One region of the Sphingopyxis sp. YR583 genome, then DNA from elsewhere that is predicted to be linked to it. Evidence: predicted binding sites of a transcription regulator. Region 1 holds the regulator's gene; the other holds the start of a gene.
What was found. Region 1 encodes LexA, which represses DNA repair genes until DNA is damaged. Its sites were predicted from a motif close to GTTCCNCNCTTGTTCT; they were not measured.
Positions count from the first base shown of each region.

Region 2: radA (DNA repair protein RadA) is a predicted target of LexA. The motif match lies at 4,408-4,423, and genes of this name have one in related genera.

Region 1 covers NZ_FNWK01000002.1:559,619-567,360, reverse strand. Annotated here, with positions in the region: gene gltX (glutamate--tRNA ligase) at 1-325, opposite strand, end outside; gene BLW56_RS14740 (ComEC/Rec2 family competence protein) at 384-2,543, shown strand; gene lexA (transcriptional repressor LexA) at 2,497-3,180, opposite strand; gene glp (molybdopterin molybdotransferase MoeA) at 3,246-4,436, opposite strand; gene moaC (cyclic pyranopterin monophosphate synthase MoaC) at 4,433-4,906, opposite strand; gene BLW56_RS14720 (hypothetical protein) at 5,117-5,410, shown strand; gene trpC (indole-3-glycerol phosphate synthase TrpC) at 5,459-6,244, opposite strand; gene trpD (anthranilate phosphoribosyltransferase) at 6,241-7,239, opposite strand; gene BLW56_RS14705 (anthranilate synthase component II) at 7,236-7,742, opposite strand, start outside.
Region 2 covers NZ_FNWK01000001.1:830,987-838,728, forward strand. Annotated here, with positions in the region: gene BLW56_RS03770 (MFS transporter) at 1-148, shown strand, start outside; gene BLW56_RS03775 (cation:proton antiporter domain-containing protein) at 145-2,043, opposite strand; gene BLW56_RS03780 (iron-sulfur cluster assembly scaffold protein) at 2,040-2,468, opposite strand; gene BLW56_RS03785 (CvpA family protein) at 2,465-3,019, opposite strand; gene radA (DNA repair protein RadA) at 3,030-4,391, opposite strand; gene fsa (fructose-6-phosphate aldolase) at 4,520-5,170, shown strand; gene BLW56_RS03800 (enoyl-CoA hydratase-related protein) at 5,277-6,080, shown strand; gene BLW56_RS03805 (acetyl-CoA acetyltransferase) at 6,082-7,599, shown strand; gene BLW56_RS03810 (YwqG family protein) at 7,656-7,742, shown strand, end outside.

The sequences.
Region 1 (7,742 bases):
CGAGCAGGTCGTGCGCGACCTCGGCATGGCGGGGCGCACGGGCGAACTGGAACACGGTCTCGCCGTCCCAGTCCAAATCGAGCCACTGCATCCCGTCGATAATCGCGTCGATTGCGGCATCGGTCGAGCGCGCGCGGTCGGTATCCTCGATGCGAAGCAGGAATTTGCCGCCGTGGTGGCGGGCAAACAGCCAGTTAAACAGGGCAGTGCGCGCGCCGCCGATATGCAGATAGCCGGTCGGCGATGGCGCAAAGCGCGTGACGACATCGGCGCCGGTCGCTTCGGAGATCGCTTCTGCCACTTTGGTCTCGTTTTCGGTTGCCACTCCGGCCTCTTTCACTCAATTTGCCGCCCTCTGGGCGGGGATCGGGGGAGCCCCTAGCATGGCGACAAGGCTGCTTCAAACGCCCATTGCGGCTCGCTGGGCAACTATCCTGCATCGGATCGGTCCCGCGCTCGAAGCTCGGCTCGAGGCGGAGCGCGAGCGGATCGGGCTCTGGTTGCCCGTTGCGCTGGGCGCCGGCATCGCCGCCTGGTTCGCCTTACCTGCCGAGACGCATTGGATCGGGTTCCTTCTGCTAATGGCGGGCGGCATGTGCGCAGGCGCGCTGATCGGCTGGAACAACCGCTCCGGGCGGATGGTCGTCGTGGGATGCGGCGTTATGGCGGCGGGCGTGTTGTTGATCTGGGCGCGCGCCATATGGGTCGCGGCGCCGGTGCTCGCGGCGCCCGTGGTGACCGAGTTTTCCGCAATCGTCGAGCGCGCCGAGCCCTTGCCGGCCAAGGGACAGATTCGCATTCTCGCTCTGCCCCAGCAGCGCAGCGATCTGCCGCCGCGGGTGCGGTTGACGTTGCGCAGCGAACAGGCCGCTGACCTCACCGATGGCGAAACGATCGGCGTCCGCGCGCGATTGATGCCGCCGCCTACGGCAAGCCTGCCGGGGGGGTATGATTTTGCCCAGCGGGCATGGTTCGACCGGATCGGGGCGGTCGGGACGGTGCTCGGCGATATTTCCCGGGCACCAGCGCAAAGGGGCGCGACGCCGCCACTGCGCGCGCGGCTCAGCGCGCATATTCACGATCGGATAGAAGGCTCGCCCGGGGGAATCGCCGCCGCGCTGGTCACGGGCGACCGCGGCGCGATCAGCGAAGCCGACGAGGAGGCGATGCGGCGGAGCGGATTGGCGCATCTCCTGTCGATCAGCGGGCTGCATGTGACCGCCGTCGTCGGATTTGCGATGTTCCTGACGCTGCGGCTGCTGGCGCTGAACCGGCGGCTCGCGCTCGCGGGCTATGTCCTGTCGCTTGCCGCCGCCGCAGGGGCACTGGCGGGTGGCGGATACACATTGCTCGCGGGTGCCGAGGTGCCGACGCTGCGCTCATTTATCGCCGCCCTGCTTGTCCTCGTCGCGTTCCTTATGGGGCGTGAGGCGCTGACGCTGCGGCTCGTCGCCGCCGGTGCGTTGATCGCCCTCGTCTGGCGCCCCGAGTCGCTCGCGGGACCGAGTTTCCAACTGAGCTTCGCCGCCGTCACCGCTATCATCGCATTGCACGAGAGTCGGCCGATGCGAGCGTTTCTCGCACGGCGCGATGAGACGTGGCTGTTTCGGCTGGGGCGCGGCGTCGCCGGGCTGCTGATTACCGGGCTGATTGTCGAAGTGGCGCTGGCGCCGATCGCGCTGTTCCATTTCCACAAGGCGGGTCTCTACGGCGCGCTCGCCAATGTGGTCGCGATTCCGCTCACAACCTTTGTCATCATGCCGTTCGAGGCGCTGGCGCTCCTGTTTGATACGATCGGGGCGGGGGCGCCCTTCTGGTGGATCACCGAACAGGCGTTGCGGCTCCTGTTGTGGCTCGCACATGCCGTCGCCGACGCACCAGGTGCGGTGGCAACGCTGCCGAGCTTTCCTCCATGGGGTTTTGGCCTCGCGGTTTTCGGCGGGCTGTGGATATTGCTTTGGCAAACGCGCTGGCGCCATGCAGGGTTCGTTCCGCTGGCGATCGGCGCGGCAACATTGCTTTTTCAGCCGCGCCCCGACCTGCTCGTCACCGGCGATGGCCGCCACATCGCCGCGGCGCTGCCCGATGGCAGCTACGCGTTGCTGCGCGACCGGGCGGGCGACTATATCCGCGATACGATGGCGGAAGCGGCGGGGACCGACATGCCGCTGGCGGCGTTGGCAGGTCTCGGCCATGTCGAATGCAATCGCGATTTCTGCCGCTGGAAGCAGGGGCGGGGCAGAGCGCAATATGTCATTCTTGCATCGCGCGGGCGCGACCGGATCGAGGGCGCCGATATGGCGGCCGCCTGCGCGGCGGCTGATGTCGTGATCAGCGATCGCTGGTTACCGCGCGAGTGCGCCGGGCGCTGGATGACGATCGATCGCGACAGCCTTGCGGCCAGCGGCGGCCTAGCGCTCTACCTCGGTGAAACGCCCAAGGCCGTCGCCACGCTCAAGGCGGGCGACGGGCATCCCTGGCGGCTGCCGCAGCAGCTTAGTGGTAACGACGAAGCAATCCCGACAGACGACCCTGCACGATGACGCGATCGGCGGGGTAGCGCTGCGGCTCATAGGCGCTGTTCGCGGGGTCGAGACGGATCATCTGCCCTTCGCGGCGAAAATATTTGAGCGTCGCGTCCTGCCCGTCGACGAGCGCGACGACGATGTCGCCTTCGCGCGCGGTGCTCGCTTTCTGGATCAGAGCATAATCGCCGTCGAAAATCCCCGCTTCGACCATCGAGTCGCCGGAGATTTCGAGCGCATAATGTTCGCCCGAGCCGAGCAGTGCGGCGGGAACGGCCAGATTATTGTGATCCTCGAAGGCCTCGATCGGGACGCCCGCCGCGATCTTGCCGTGGAGCGGGATCTCGATGACGTCGTTCGCGGCGATCGGCTTGAGCGCCGGGGCGGGCTTGCGGAGCGGAACCACATTGTCGCTACGCTCACGCACCGCGGGCTTCACAGCCTCGGGCACCTTGAGAACCTCGAGCGCGCGGGCCCGGTTGGGCAGGCGGCGGAGAAAACCTCTTTCTTCCAAGGCGCTTATCAGCCGGTGTATGCCCGATTTCGATTTGAGACCAAGCGCTTCCTTCATCTCCTCGAACGACGGCGAAATGCCGCTCGAATCAAGGCGTTCCTGGATGAAGTGGAGCAGTTCATGCTGCTTCGCGGTCAACATCGTTCGTTCTCCATGATGCCAATTCCGGACATATTGAGAACGATAGTGGAACAAAGCGGAATTTGTCAAGCGATGACAAGATAATCCGCGAGGTCGCCCGCATCGCGTGCCGGGGCGCCGATGTCGCGGATCAGCAGCGCGTTCGCCGAGGCGAGGGGAAGGGTGCGGCCGCTTTCCTGCCCGATCAACGGCGTCAGGCGCCCGTTTTCGAGTCGCGCGCGCAGATAGTCGCGGCGTGTGCCGCCTTCGGCAAGGGCGGCGGCGAGCGGGGCCTGATGGACGGGCGGCAGCGGATCGGCCGCCCCGGCAAGGTGGCGGACGAGCGGCAGGAGAAAGAGCGTCGCGGTGACGAAGGCCGAGGAGGGGTTGCCGGGCAGGCCAAGCAGGATCGCGTCGCCCAGCGTTCCGGCGATCAGCGGCTTGCCGGGGCGCATCGCGATTTTCCAGAAATCGAGCTGCCCGCCTGCGTCGCCCAGCGCGCCGCGAACATGGTCGTGGTCGCCGACCGATGCGCCCCCGACGGTCACGATGACGTCGTGACGTCGCGCCAACTCTTTCAGAACCTTGGCAAGTGTCTCGCGGTCGTCGCGGACATGGTGCGGCAGGATGACCCCGTCGACCTCGCCCGACAGCATTGCCGCGAGCATCACGCCATTGCTGTCGGGGATCTGCCCCGGGGCAAGAGTGCGCCCGGGCTGGACCAGCTCGTCGCCGGTGGTGAGGATCGCGACGCGCGCGCGGCGCCCGACGGCAAGTTCGCCCGCACCGCTCATCGCCGCGGCGGCGATCGCGCCGGGGGTCAGGCGCGTGCCGGCGGGAAGCAGGCAGTCGCCGGCAGCGAAGTCGGCGGCTTGCGAGCGGATATGGCGCCCGCGCGCGCCGGGGCCGTCACCGGTCGACCGCAGCCTGTCGTCTTCGCGCACGACGTCTTCCTGCACGATCACCGTGTCGGCGCCCGCCGGGAGCATCGCGCCGGTGAAGATCCGCATCGCTTCGCCGGGCCCGACCGCAAGGTCCGGCGCGGCGCCCGCGGCGGTTTCGCCGATGACGGTCCACGGACCCGGAAGATCGTCGAAGCGGATCGCATAGCCGTCCATCGCCGACAGCGGCGCCGCGGGCTGATCGCGCAGCGCGTTCACATCATGCGAGAGATAGCGGCCAAGCGATTCGGAAAAGGCGATATTTTCGCTGCCGAGCGGCGCGCACAGCGCCAGGAGCCGCGCCTGTGCTTCCTCGACCGGAAGCAGGCCGCTCATGCGGCGCGCCAGTCGCCCGAGCGGCCGCCGCTCTTTTCGAGCAGGCGGATGTCGCCGAGGATCATCGCGCGGTCGAGCGCCTTTGCCATGTCATAGAGGGTGAGGAGCGCCACCGAAGCGGCGGTGAGCGCCTCCATCTCGACGCCGGTCTGTCCCGTCGTCTGCGCAACAGCAACGACCGATATCCCATTGTCTTCCCATATAAAGTCTATGCCCACCATGGTCAGTGCGAGCGGATGGCAGAGCGGAATGAGGTCGGCGGTGCGTTTGGCGCCCATGATACCGGCGATGCGCGCGGTCGAGAGCACGTCGCCCTTGGGCGCATTGCCGCTGCGGATCGCGTCGAGCGCCTCGGGCGACATGATGATGCGCCCGCCGGCGACCGCTCGCCGCTGCGTTGCGGGCTTGGCGCCGACATCGACCATATGCGCGGTGCCGGTTTCGTCGAGGTGAGTCGGTTTGGGTGTCATGTGTTCGCAGCCAAGCAACGCGGGGCGGGAAAGGCAAGGGGGATGACCGAGCGGAAATGATAGGCGCCAAGCTGTGGCCGCTTTTGCGGGGCAGTTTTGGTGTAGGTAGGGATCGCGGATGGGGAAAGGCAGCTGACGACCGGTTGCGGACATTGCCGCGCCGACGTAGGCTAAGTGCCAAAATTGGGCGGCGGCCGAAGGATGGCGACTTTGAGCACTGAAGAACTTGTCCCGAACTCAGTCGCGGCGACGATGGCGGTATCCAATTCGGCTTTTGCTGCACTATGGCCCGTTCTCAAGCGCCAGAATGCCGACGAAACTAGAGCTTTTTCTGAATTTCTCCAGTGGCGTGCCCATTTTGTGTTCATGCATTTTCGAGCCAGACACCTAGACAGCATTCTTGTCGAAAAATGTCATGAGGCGCTGAAGTACGAGGATCTTTTCGACGACGAGCGGAAAGGTCTTCTGAGTGTGATCGACATGTTCGATGCGATCAGACGCTGACTTAGCGCGCGCGAGGAATAACGGCAGCTAACCACCCCAAAGCGGACGTCAGCCCTCCAGCAGCGCCTTGGTTGCCGTCGTGACGTCAGGCTGGCGCATCAGGCTTTCGCCGACAAGGAACGCTTTGACGCCGCTTTTTGCCAGTCGCTGGCAGTCGGCGTGGATGGCGATGCCGCTTTCGCCGACGAGCAGCGTTCCGGGCGGGACCAGCTTTGCGAGCCGTTCGGTGACGGCAAGATCGGTTTCGAAAGTGCGAAGGTCGCGGTTGTTGACGCCGATCAGGCGCGATTTGAGCTGCGTCAGTGCGCGGTCGAGCTCGGTTTCGTCGTGGACCTCGACAAGAACGTCCATGCCGCGCTCGAACGCCGCAGCCTCGATCTCGCGCATCATGCCGTCTTCGAGCGCGGCGACGATGATCAGGATCGCATCGGCGCCGATCGCGCGCGCCTCGGCGACCTGCCAGGGATCGACCATGAAGTCCTTGCGCAGCGCGGGGAGGGAGCATGCCGCGCGCGCTGCGACGAGATAATCTTCATGTCCCTGAAAATAGGGGGCATCGGTCAGGACCGACAGGCAGGCGGCGCCGCCGGCGGCATAGGCGCGCGCGTGATCTTCCGGGTTAAAATCTTCTCTTATCAAACCCTTGGACGGCGAAGCCTTCTTGATCTCCGCGATCAGGCCGAATGAGCCCGCGTCAATCTTTGCCTGGAGCGCGGCGGCGAAACCGCGCACCGGACCGGCGTCGATCGCATCGAGGGCGGAGAGCGAGCGCGCTGCGCGCCGTTCGGCGACTTCGTCGGCCTTGGTGGCAAGGATTTGCGTGAGCTTGTTCATTTATAGGCGATCCAGCAATTGAGCAGCGCGTTGGCAAGGCCCTTGTCGATTGCCTCGGCGGCCTCCTCGACCCCTTCGGCCAGCGTATCGGCCGCCCCGGCGACGACGAGCGCCTCGGCGGCATTGTAAAGCACCGCGTCGCGATAGGCGCCGGGTTCGCCTTCGAGCAGGCGGCGCAGCGCCCTGGCGTTATATTCGGCGTCGCCGCCGCGGATTTCGGACAATGCGCGCGTCGGAAGACCGGCGTCGGCCGCGACGCTGCGCTGCATGCGCACGCCTTCGGGGGTCACCACCGCGACCTCGTTACCGCCCGCGAGCGAAAGCTCGTCGAGCCCTTCGTCGCCCGATATGACCCGTGAATGTTCGGTGCCGAGCCGGTGGAGCGCCTCGGCATAGACGGGGACATAGGCCGGGCGCGCGATGCCGACGAGTTGGCGCGTGACGCGCGCGGGGTTCGCGAGCGGCCCCATCAGGTTGAAGATCGTCCGCCGCCCGATCGCCTTGCGGATCGGCATGATGCGCTTCATCGCGGGGTGGCGCGTGCCGGCAAAAAGAAAACAGATACCAAGGTCGGCGAGCTGTTCCTCGGCCTGCCGGTCCGCGCGCTCCATGTCGAGGCCGAGTGCCTCCAACGTGTCAGCCGCGCCGGATTTTGAAGAAGCCGCACGATTTCCGTGCTTTGCAACCGGAACCTCGCATGCCGCGACCACAATCGACACCGCGGTCGAGACATTGAGGGTGTGGTGGCCGTCGCCGCCGGTGCCGCAAACGTCGATCGCGTTCGCAGGGGCGGCGATGGGGATCAGCCGGTCGCGCATCGCCTGCGCGGCAGCGGCGATTTCGACCATCGTTTCGCCGCGATCGGACAGCGCGTTCAGGAACTCGACGATATTCTCGTCACTGGCGCCGCCGTCGAGCATCGTCGCAAAGGCGTCGGCCGCCTCATCATGCTCGAGCAGCCCCGCGGGGTCGGGAAACGGACCGAAGCGGCTCATGCGGCCTTCCGCTCGCCGACTGGCAACCCCGCAATTTTCAGGAAATTGGCGAGCATCGCATGACCATGTTCGGTCGCAATGCTCTCGGGATGGAACTGGACGCCGTGGATAGGCAGGTCGGTGTGGCGGAAACCCATCACCGCGCCATCGTCGCTCGTCGCGTTGATCACGAGGCTGGCTGGAATATCGACGACCTCGAGGCTGTGATAACGGGTCGCCTGAAAGGGTGAGGGCAGACCGGCGTAAAGCCCGCTATTGTCATGGCATACGGGCGACGTCTTGCCGTGCATCAGATGGCCGCGCTGCACGGTGCCGCCGAAATGCTGGCCGATCGCCTGATGGCCGAGGCAGACGCCGAGCAGCGGGCGGCGCGCGTCGGCGCAGGCGGCGACGAGGTCGAGGCTGATGCCCGCCTCGTTCGGCGTGCAGGGGCCGGGCGAGATCAGGATCGCGTCGGCGCCGGTCGCGAGTGCGTCCGCCGCGCTCAACGCATCGTTGCGCTC
Region 2 (7,742 bases), on a different contig from region 1:
CTGCGCGCTCGGCCCGCTCCTGACCGGCGGCTTGTCGGATCGAGCGGTCGGCGGCAATCTTCTGCTCGCGATGGCGATCGGCGGCGTACCGGCGCTCGCGGCGGCCGCGATGTCAGCCAGCCTGATGGCGCGGCAACGCGGCGGCTAATTCCCGGCCCCGAGCCCCATCGCCTCATCTTCTTCGCGCGCGGCCTTTGCCGCCTGCCGCTTGCGACGGAAGTTTTCGAGCACGCTGTCCGCCTCGCGGCCGCCTCCAGGCTTGAACCGATGGTCCATGCCCGCCGAAATATCGCCCTCGTCGATCTGCGCCTGCAGCCGCGTCTCGTCGAGTTGACGTAACGTCGCCTCGACATCGTCCATTTCGGTCGGATCGACATCGAGATAGCGAAGCGCAGAAAGCCCCATCGCGATCGAACTTTCGAACACTTCGCGGATGACGCCGTCGACGCCGGAACCGTCGACCGCGAGCAATTGGCGCCGGTCGAAGACACGCATCAATATCTTCGCGTTGGGAAAGGCCTCGACAATCGGCTTCATCGCCGCGGCGTCGACCGATGCATCGTCCATGCAGAAAATGATCAACCGCGCCTCTTCGGCACCCGCACGGCGGAGAAGGTCGACGCGCAGCCCGTCACCGAAATAGACTTTGGTGTCGAAACGGCTCGAAAGCTCGATCTGGCTCGGCTTCTTGTCGATCAGCGTCACCGAACATGCGACGCCGTGCAGCATCTGCGACACGATCTGGCCGAAGCGGCCAAAACCGACGACGATCGCCGACCCGCGCGGCGCGGCGCCGGGATCGTCGAGCACGGGCTGGTCGGTCTCGGGCGCGAATTCCAGGTTTCGCGCGAACAGCATCAGGAAAGGCGTCGAAATCATCGACAATGTCACGACGGCGCTGAACAGGCTCGCGGCTTCGGGCCGGATCAGCAAGGCGTCGGCCGCCTGGGTGAAAAGAAGGAAGCCGAATTCGCCGCCCTGGCTGAGCAGGAGCCCAAGACCGAGCGCGACTTTCCAAGGCTTGCCGAACAGGCGAATGATCGAGGTCAGCACCGCGAACTTGACCGCAACCAGCCCCGCTGCAAGCCCGAGCACCAGCAACGGGCGTTCCATCACCACACCGATATCGAGCACCATGCCGACCGCGAGGAAGAAGAGGCCGAGCAGGATCAGGCGGAAGGGTTCGACATCCGATTCGATCTCGTGCCGATAGGGCGAGTCGGCGAGCATCACGCCGGCGATGAAAGCGCCGAGCGCGGTCGACAGGTGCAGGCTGTGCATCAGCGCGGCACTGGCGAGGATGGTCAGCAACCCGACGACGACGAACAATTCGCGCTCGCCATAACGGCCGATGATCCGCAGCAACGGATTGACCACGAAGCGCCCCGCAAGCACCAGCACGACGATCGCCCACAGCGTGAAAAACGCCATCTGCCATCCCGGCGGCGCCGACGGATCGGCGGGCGCGCGCGACAGCACCGCAACGATCGTGATCATCGGCACGATCGCCAGATCCTGGAACAGCAGGATCGAGAATGCCTTTTCGCCGAAGGGCGAATTGATCCGCCCCGAGTTTTTGAGCCCCGGCAACACCTGCGCGGTCGACGACAGCGCGAGCGGCAGGCCGAGCGCGAGCGAAGCCGCGGGGCTGAAGCCCAATGTCAGATGGATGAGCCCGGTCAGCACGAGCCCTGTCACCACCACCTGAACCATGCCCAACCCGAAGATCGCACGGCGCATGTCCCACAGCCGCCGCGGCGACAGTTCGAGCCCCACGAGGAAAAGCAGGAAGGCGATGCCAAGCTCGGCAAAGGCGAGCTTCGATTCGCCGCCGCCGACCAGCCCGAGCCCGTGCGGCCCGACGACGGCACCGGCGATCAGGTAACCGAGGACGGCCCCCAGACCAAGTCGGCGAAAAATCAGCACGAAGAGCGTCGCGACACCGAGGAGGATCGCGCCTTCGACCAACGCCGTGTCGGTCGCCGCCTCTCCAACCTTTTCGGCGGCTTCCGCAGCAGCAGCCGTGAGCGCGAGCAAGGTCATGCCGCGGTCGCCTGCTCTTCGAGCGCCGCGATGGCGGCATCGAAGGGGAGCAGGATCGCGCCGTGACGCGCGGGATAGCCCTGCGCCGCCGCAAGCAGGTCGAAGCCGGGCCAGTCGGGCCGGTCGCTCTCACCCGCAAACCAGCCCGCAATAGCATCACGCGCCGCGCGGATCTCCGCGAGCGCCAGTCCCGACGCGTGGCGCGCGAGCAACGCCGCCGACGCCTGTCCGAGCGCGCAGGCTTCGACATGCATGCCGACACGCGTGATGCGGCCCGCATCGTCGGTATCGAGATCGAGGATAATCGCGCTGCCGCACAGCGGCGCGCGCTTGCTCACCCGGTGGCGTGCATTGGCGATCGGCAGATATTCTGAGGTTGCCACCGCCAGCGCCAATATGTCGCGATTATAGAGCGGCGCGCTCATGACCTGTCGGCCCCGTCCGCCTTGGCGGCTTCGGTCTCGGCCTCGCGCGCCTGCGCTCGGCGCTCGGCGATCACTTTGCTCATCGCGCTGCTCGTTGCATTGAGCGCCGGATAGGTCCGGCTCTCGATCATCCATGCCGGACGCTGTGCATTGCCATAGCCGATATCGTAGAGAAGCGTCACCAACATGAAGCCGATCGAGGCGATCAACAGCCCCTTGACCGCACCGAAGCCTGCGCCAAGTCCGCGATCGAACCCGCCGACAAGCGATGCGCGGCTGCGCTGACCCATCGCGCGCGATCCCCATTTGGCGAGCGCGAACACGCCGCCGAACAGCAGCACGAATGCCAGCATTGCCGCGCCGCCTTCGCCGCCTACCCAGCCTTCGAGCAGGCCGGTGACGAGCGGGTGAAAGAAGCGCACCGCTGCGATCGCCAGCACCCAGGCAAGCAGCGTCGTCACTTCCTGCACCAGGCCGCGCGAAAAGCCGAGTATCGCGCCGCCGCCCACCAGCGTCAGCACGAGGATATCCAGAGCGGTCAAACTTCCCATTTGCCGTCCGCTAATCCCGCCCGAGCATCAGGTCAACGAGTTCGCCGAGCCGGCCGAAACCCGTGACCGAAATCCCGCCGACCGGCTTCATGCCCTTTGGCCCCCAACCGCGGGAGAAACCGAGCTTCGCCGCCTCGCGCAGCCGCAGCCCGTCGTGCGAAACCTGCCGCACCTCGCCCGACAGCGAGAGTTCGCCGAATACGATTGCGTCGGCGGGGACCGGCCGCTCGCTGAACGCAGAGATCAGCGCCGCCGCGACGGCGAGGTCGGCGGCCGGATCGGTGAGCCGGTAACCGCCCGCAATGTTGAGATAGACCTCGGCGGCGCCCATCTGGAGCCCGCACCGTGCTTCCAGCACCGCGAGTACCATGGCGAGCCGTCCACTGTCCCAGCCGACCACTGCCCTGCGCGGTGTCGCACCGCTCGCCAGCCGCACGGTCAGCGCCTGCACCTCGACGAGCACCGGCCGCGTTCCCTCCAGCGCCGGAAACACGACCGATCCCGGTACGTCGCGGCTGCGATCGGTCAGGAAAAGGCTCGACGGGTTCGACACCTCGCCCAACCCCTCCTCGCCCATTGCGAACACCCCGATCTCGTCGGTGCCGCCGAAGCGATTCTTCACCGCGCGCAGGATGCGATATTGGTGGCTGCGCTCGCCCTCGAACGCCAGCACCGTATCGACCATATGTTCAAGCACGCGCGGTCCCGCGATCGTTCCGTCCTTGGTAACATGGCCGACGAGCACGATCGCGGTGTCGCTGTCCTTGGCATAGCGGATCAGTTCCTGCGCGCTCGCGCGGACCTGGCTCACCGTTCCCGGCGCGCTGTCGATCAGGTCGCTGTGCATCGTCTGGATCGAATCGATCACGACGAAATCGGCGCGCCGTCCTTCGAGCGTAGCGAGGATATCGCGCACCGATGTCGCGCTCGCGAGCGCGACCGGCGCGTCGCCGAGTCCCAATCTCTGCGCGCGGAGCCGCACCTGCCCTGCGGCTTCCTCACCACTGATATAGACGACCGACTTGCCCGCCTTCGCGAGCCGACCCGCCGCCTGCAAGAGCAAGGTCGATTTGCCAATCCCGGGATCGCCGCCGATCAGCGTTGCCGATCCAGCAACGAAACCGCCACCAAGCGCGCGATCGAACTCGGCGATCCCGCACAGCATGCGTTCGGGCATCTTGCTTTCGGCATCGAGCGTTTCGAGCGCGAGCGTTCGCCCGCCGCGACTAAGATCATGTTTCGCAGAGAATACCGTTTCGGCGGCCTCTTCGACGAGCGTATTCCACTCGCCGCAATCGGCGCATTGCCCCTGCCAGCGGTATGAGACGCCCCCGCAATTCTGGCAGACATATTGACGTTTCGCTTTGGCCATAGCTTCGCGCTTAACTGGAACAAAGGTCGAACACTAGTCCAAATCCGGCGCGGCGGTTCATATTTATCGCGCGTTGTTCTAGGGGAGCTTCAAACCCGAATCACCTTCCCACAGGAAAGCCCCGCGCCATGAAATTCTTCGCCGACACCGCCGAAATCGCCGACATCCAGGAACTCGCCGCAACGGGCCTGCTCGACGGGGTCACGACCAACCCGTCGCTGATCGCCAAGTCGGGCCGCGATTTCAAGGAAGTGACGAAGGAAATCTGTGCGCTGACCGACGGCCCCGTGTCGGCCGAGGTCGTCGCGCTCGACCATGCGACGATGATGAAAGAGGCCGAAATCCTCCGCAAGATCGCTCCCAATGTCTGCATTAAGGTGCCGCTGACGATCGACGGGCTCAAGACCTGCAAGGCGCTGACCGGCGACGGCACGATGGTCAATGTCACCCTCTGCTTCTCGGCAGCGCAGGCGCTGCTCGCGGCCAAGGCCGGCGCGACGTTCGTCTCGCCATTCGTCGGCCGCCACGACGACAATGGCTTCGACGGAATGCAGCTCATTTCCGACATCCGCTTGATCTACGACAATTACGGCTATGAAACCGAGATCCTCGTCGCGAGCGTGCGCCACGGCATTCACGTCCTCGAAGCCGCCAAGATCGGCGCCGACGTGATGACCGCGCCGCCGTCGGTCATCAAGGGGCTGTTCAAGCATATCCTCACCGAAAAGGGCATCGAAGGCTTCCTCGCCGACTGGGCGAAGACCGGCCAGTCGATCTGAGGCCAGCCTCCCGCTCTTAGCAGTTGACGTAAACGTTAACTTCGGCCGATAGTTTTCCCGACAGCCGGATTCGCGCCCTCGCGGGTCCGGCGCAGGGAGAGACAATATGACCGACGCCGCGCAGCCCGCCGTTCTGACCACCCGTCAGGGCCATATTCTGATCGTGACGATCAACCGTCCCGAGGCGCGCAACGCAGTCAATGCGGACGTTCATGTCGGCATCGGCACCGCGCTTGAAGAAGCGGAGAACGACGCGGAAATCCGTGTCGTCATCATCACCGGCGCGGGCGACAAGGCTTTCTGCGCCGGCGCCGATCTGGTCTCATTATCGCGCGGTGGGGCGCTTGCCCCCGAGGACAAGGCCCAGCAGGCATGGGGTTTCGGCGGTTTTGCCGCGCATCCGATCTCGAAGCCGGTGATCGGCGCGGTCAACGGCTTCGCTTTCGGCGGCGGCTGCGAACTCGCGCTGATGTGCGACCTCGTCGTCGCTTCTGAAAATGCGCAGTTCGGTCTACCCGAGGTCAAGGTCGGCCTGTTCGCCGCAGCGGGCGGAGCCTTCCGCATCGTCAAGCAATTGCCGCAGAAAGTCGCGATGGAGCATCTGCTGACCGGCGACCCTTTCGACGCGCCGACCGCGCTGCGCTATGGCTTTGCCAACCGCGTCGTCCCGCTCGCCGATCTGATGCCGACCGCGATCGCACTCGCCGAAAAGATCGCGGGCAATGCCCCGCTGTCGGTGCAGGCGTCGAAGCGCGTCGCACTCCGCATCATCGACGGTCAGATCGCCGGCGACGACACGCACTGGGACGACAATAAGCGCGAGCGCAAGGTGTTGATGGCGAGCGAAGACGCGCGCGAAGGCCCGCTTGCCTTCGCGCAGAAGCGCAAGCCCGAATGGAAGGCGCGCTGACATGGGCCAGGAACCGGCGATGATCGATCCCGAACGCATTCCCGTCATCATCGGCGTCGGACAGGTCAATGACCGCCCCGAAGATCCCGATCAGGGGCTCGACTCGCTCGGCCTGATGGTCGCCGCGCTGAAGGTCGCGGCGGCGGACGCCGGCGTCCCGCTCGCCGAAATCGACAGCCTCGCGATCGTCGACCAGATCAGCTTCCACAGCCTCGGCAAGCTGCCCGAACCGCTCGCCGCGGCGATCGGCGCCGCGCCCGCGATCAATTATCAGTCGGCGGCGCCGCACGGCGACACGCCCATTCGCCTGCTCAACGAAGCCGCGAACCGCATCGGCGCGGGCGAAGTCAAGCTCGCCGCGATCGTGGGGGCCGAGGCGCTGCGCACCGCCGCCGGACGCGCTGCCAAGGCCGCGAGCGGCGAAGACAAAAGCTATAATGCGATCCGCAAGGTCGCGACGCGGCGCGAGCCCAATTATGCGCAGAAGCATGGCCTCGCCGCGCCGGTCGACGTCTATCCGCTCTATGAAAATGCGACCCGCGCGGCATGGGGCGAAAGCCTTGAGGACGCCCAGTTCGAAAGCGCCGAAATCTGGTCGCGTTTCTCGGACGTCGCCGCCGCGAACGATGGCGCCTGGATTCGCAAACCAGCGACCCCCGAGGACATTCTCAAGGTCGACGAGCGCAACCGCCCGATCGCTTTTCCCTATTCGAAGCTGATGGTCGCCAACTCGTCGGTCAATCAGGGCGCCGGTTTCCTCGTCGCCAGCCTCGCCGAAGCGCGCCGCCGCGGGATATCGGAAGACCGGCTGATCTACGTCGGCATGGGCGCCGCGGCAAAGGAGCCGGCAAACATCCTGCACCGCGACCGCTACGACGGCAGCGTCAGTATGGAAACGTCGATCACCCGCACGCTGGAACTGAACCAGATGAGCGTCGATGATTTCGACTGCGTCGAACTCTACAGCTGCTTCCCCTGTGTGCCCAAGATGGCGCGGCGCATCCTCGGCTGGCCGTGGGACCGCCCGGCAACGGTATTCGGCGGCCTGACCTTCGGAGGCGGCCCGATCGCCAATTATATGAGCCATGCCGTCGTCTCGATGGTGGACAAGCTGCGCACCGAAGGCCGCTATGGCTTCCTCTTCGCCAACGGCGGTTTTGCGACCGACAACCACTGCATCGTCCTCGGCAACCAGCCGATCGCCGCCGCGAATTTCCCGCAGGACTTCGACTATCAGGCCGAAGCCGAAACCAAACGCGGCCCGGTTCCCGAACTGGTCGAGGATTATACCGGACCGGCGACCATCGAAAGCTACACAGTGTTCTACGGCCGCGATGGCGCGCCGAAAGCCGGTGTCGTCGTCGCGCGGACGCCCGCGGACAAACGCACATTGGCGCATGTCGACGTTGCCGACGCGGCGATGCTGGCATTCCTGACCGACGGCAAGGCCGAACCGGTCGGCACGGCGGGCGAGATCGTCGCGATGGGTGAAGATCGTTTCGGTTGGCGCGCGACCTGACCGGAGCGTCGCAACAATCGCTCGCGCACGATCGGCGGAAACGATAGGTCTCGCTCATGCGAAAGATACTGATCCCCGCCGCATTGGCATTGGCAGGCGCGTTGGGCTGCACACCTGAAACACAGGCCGAGCCGACGATGCAG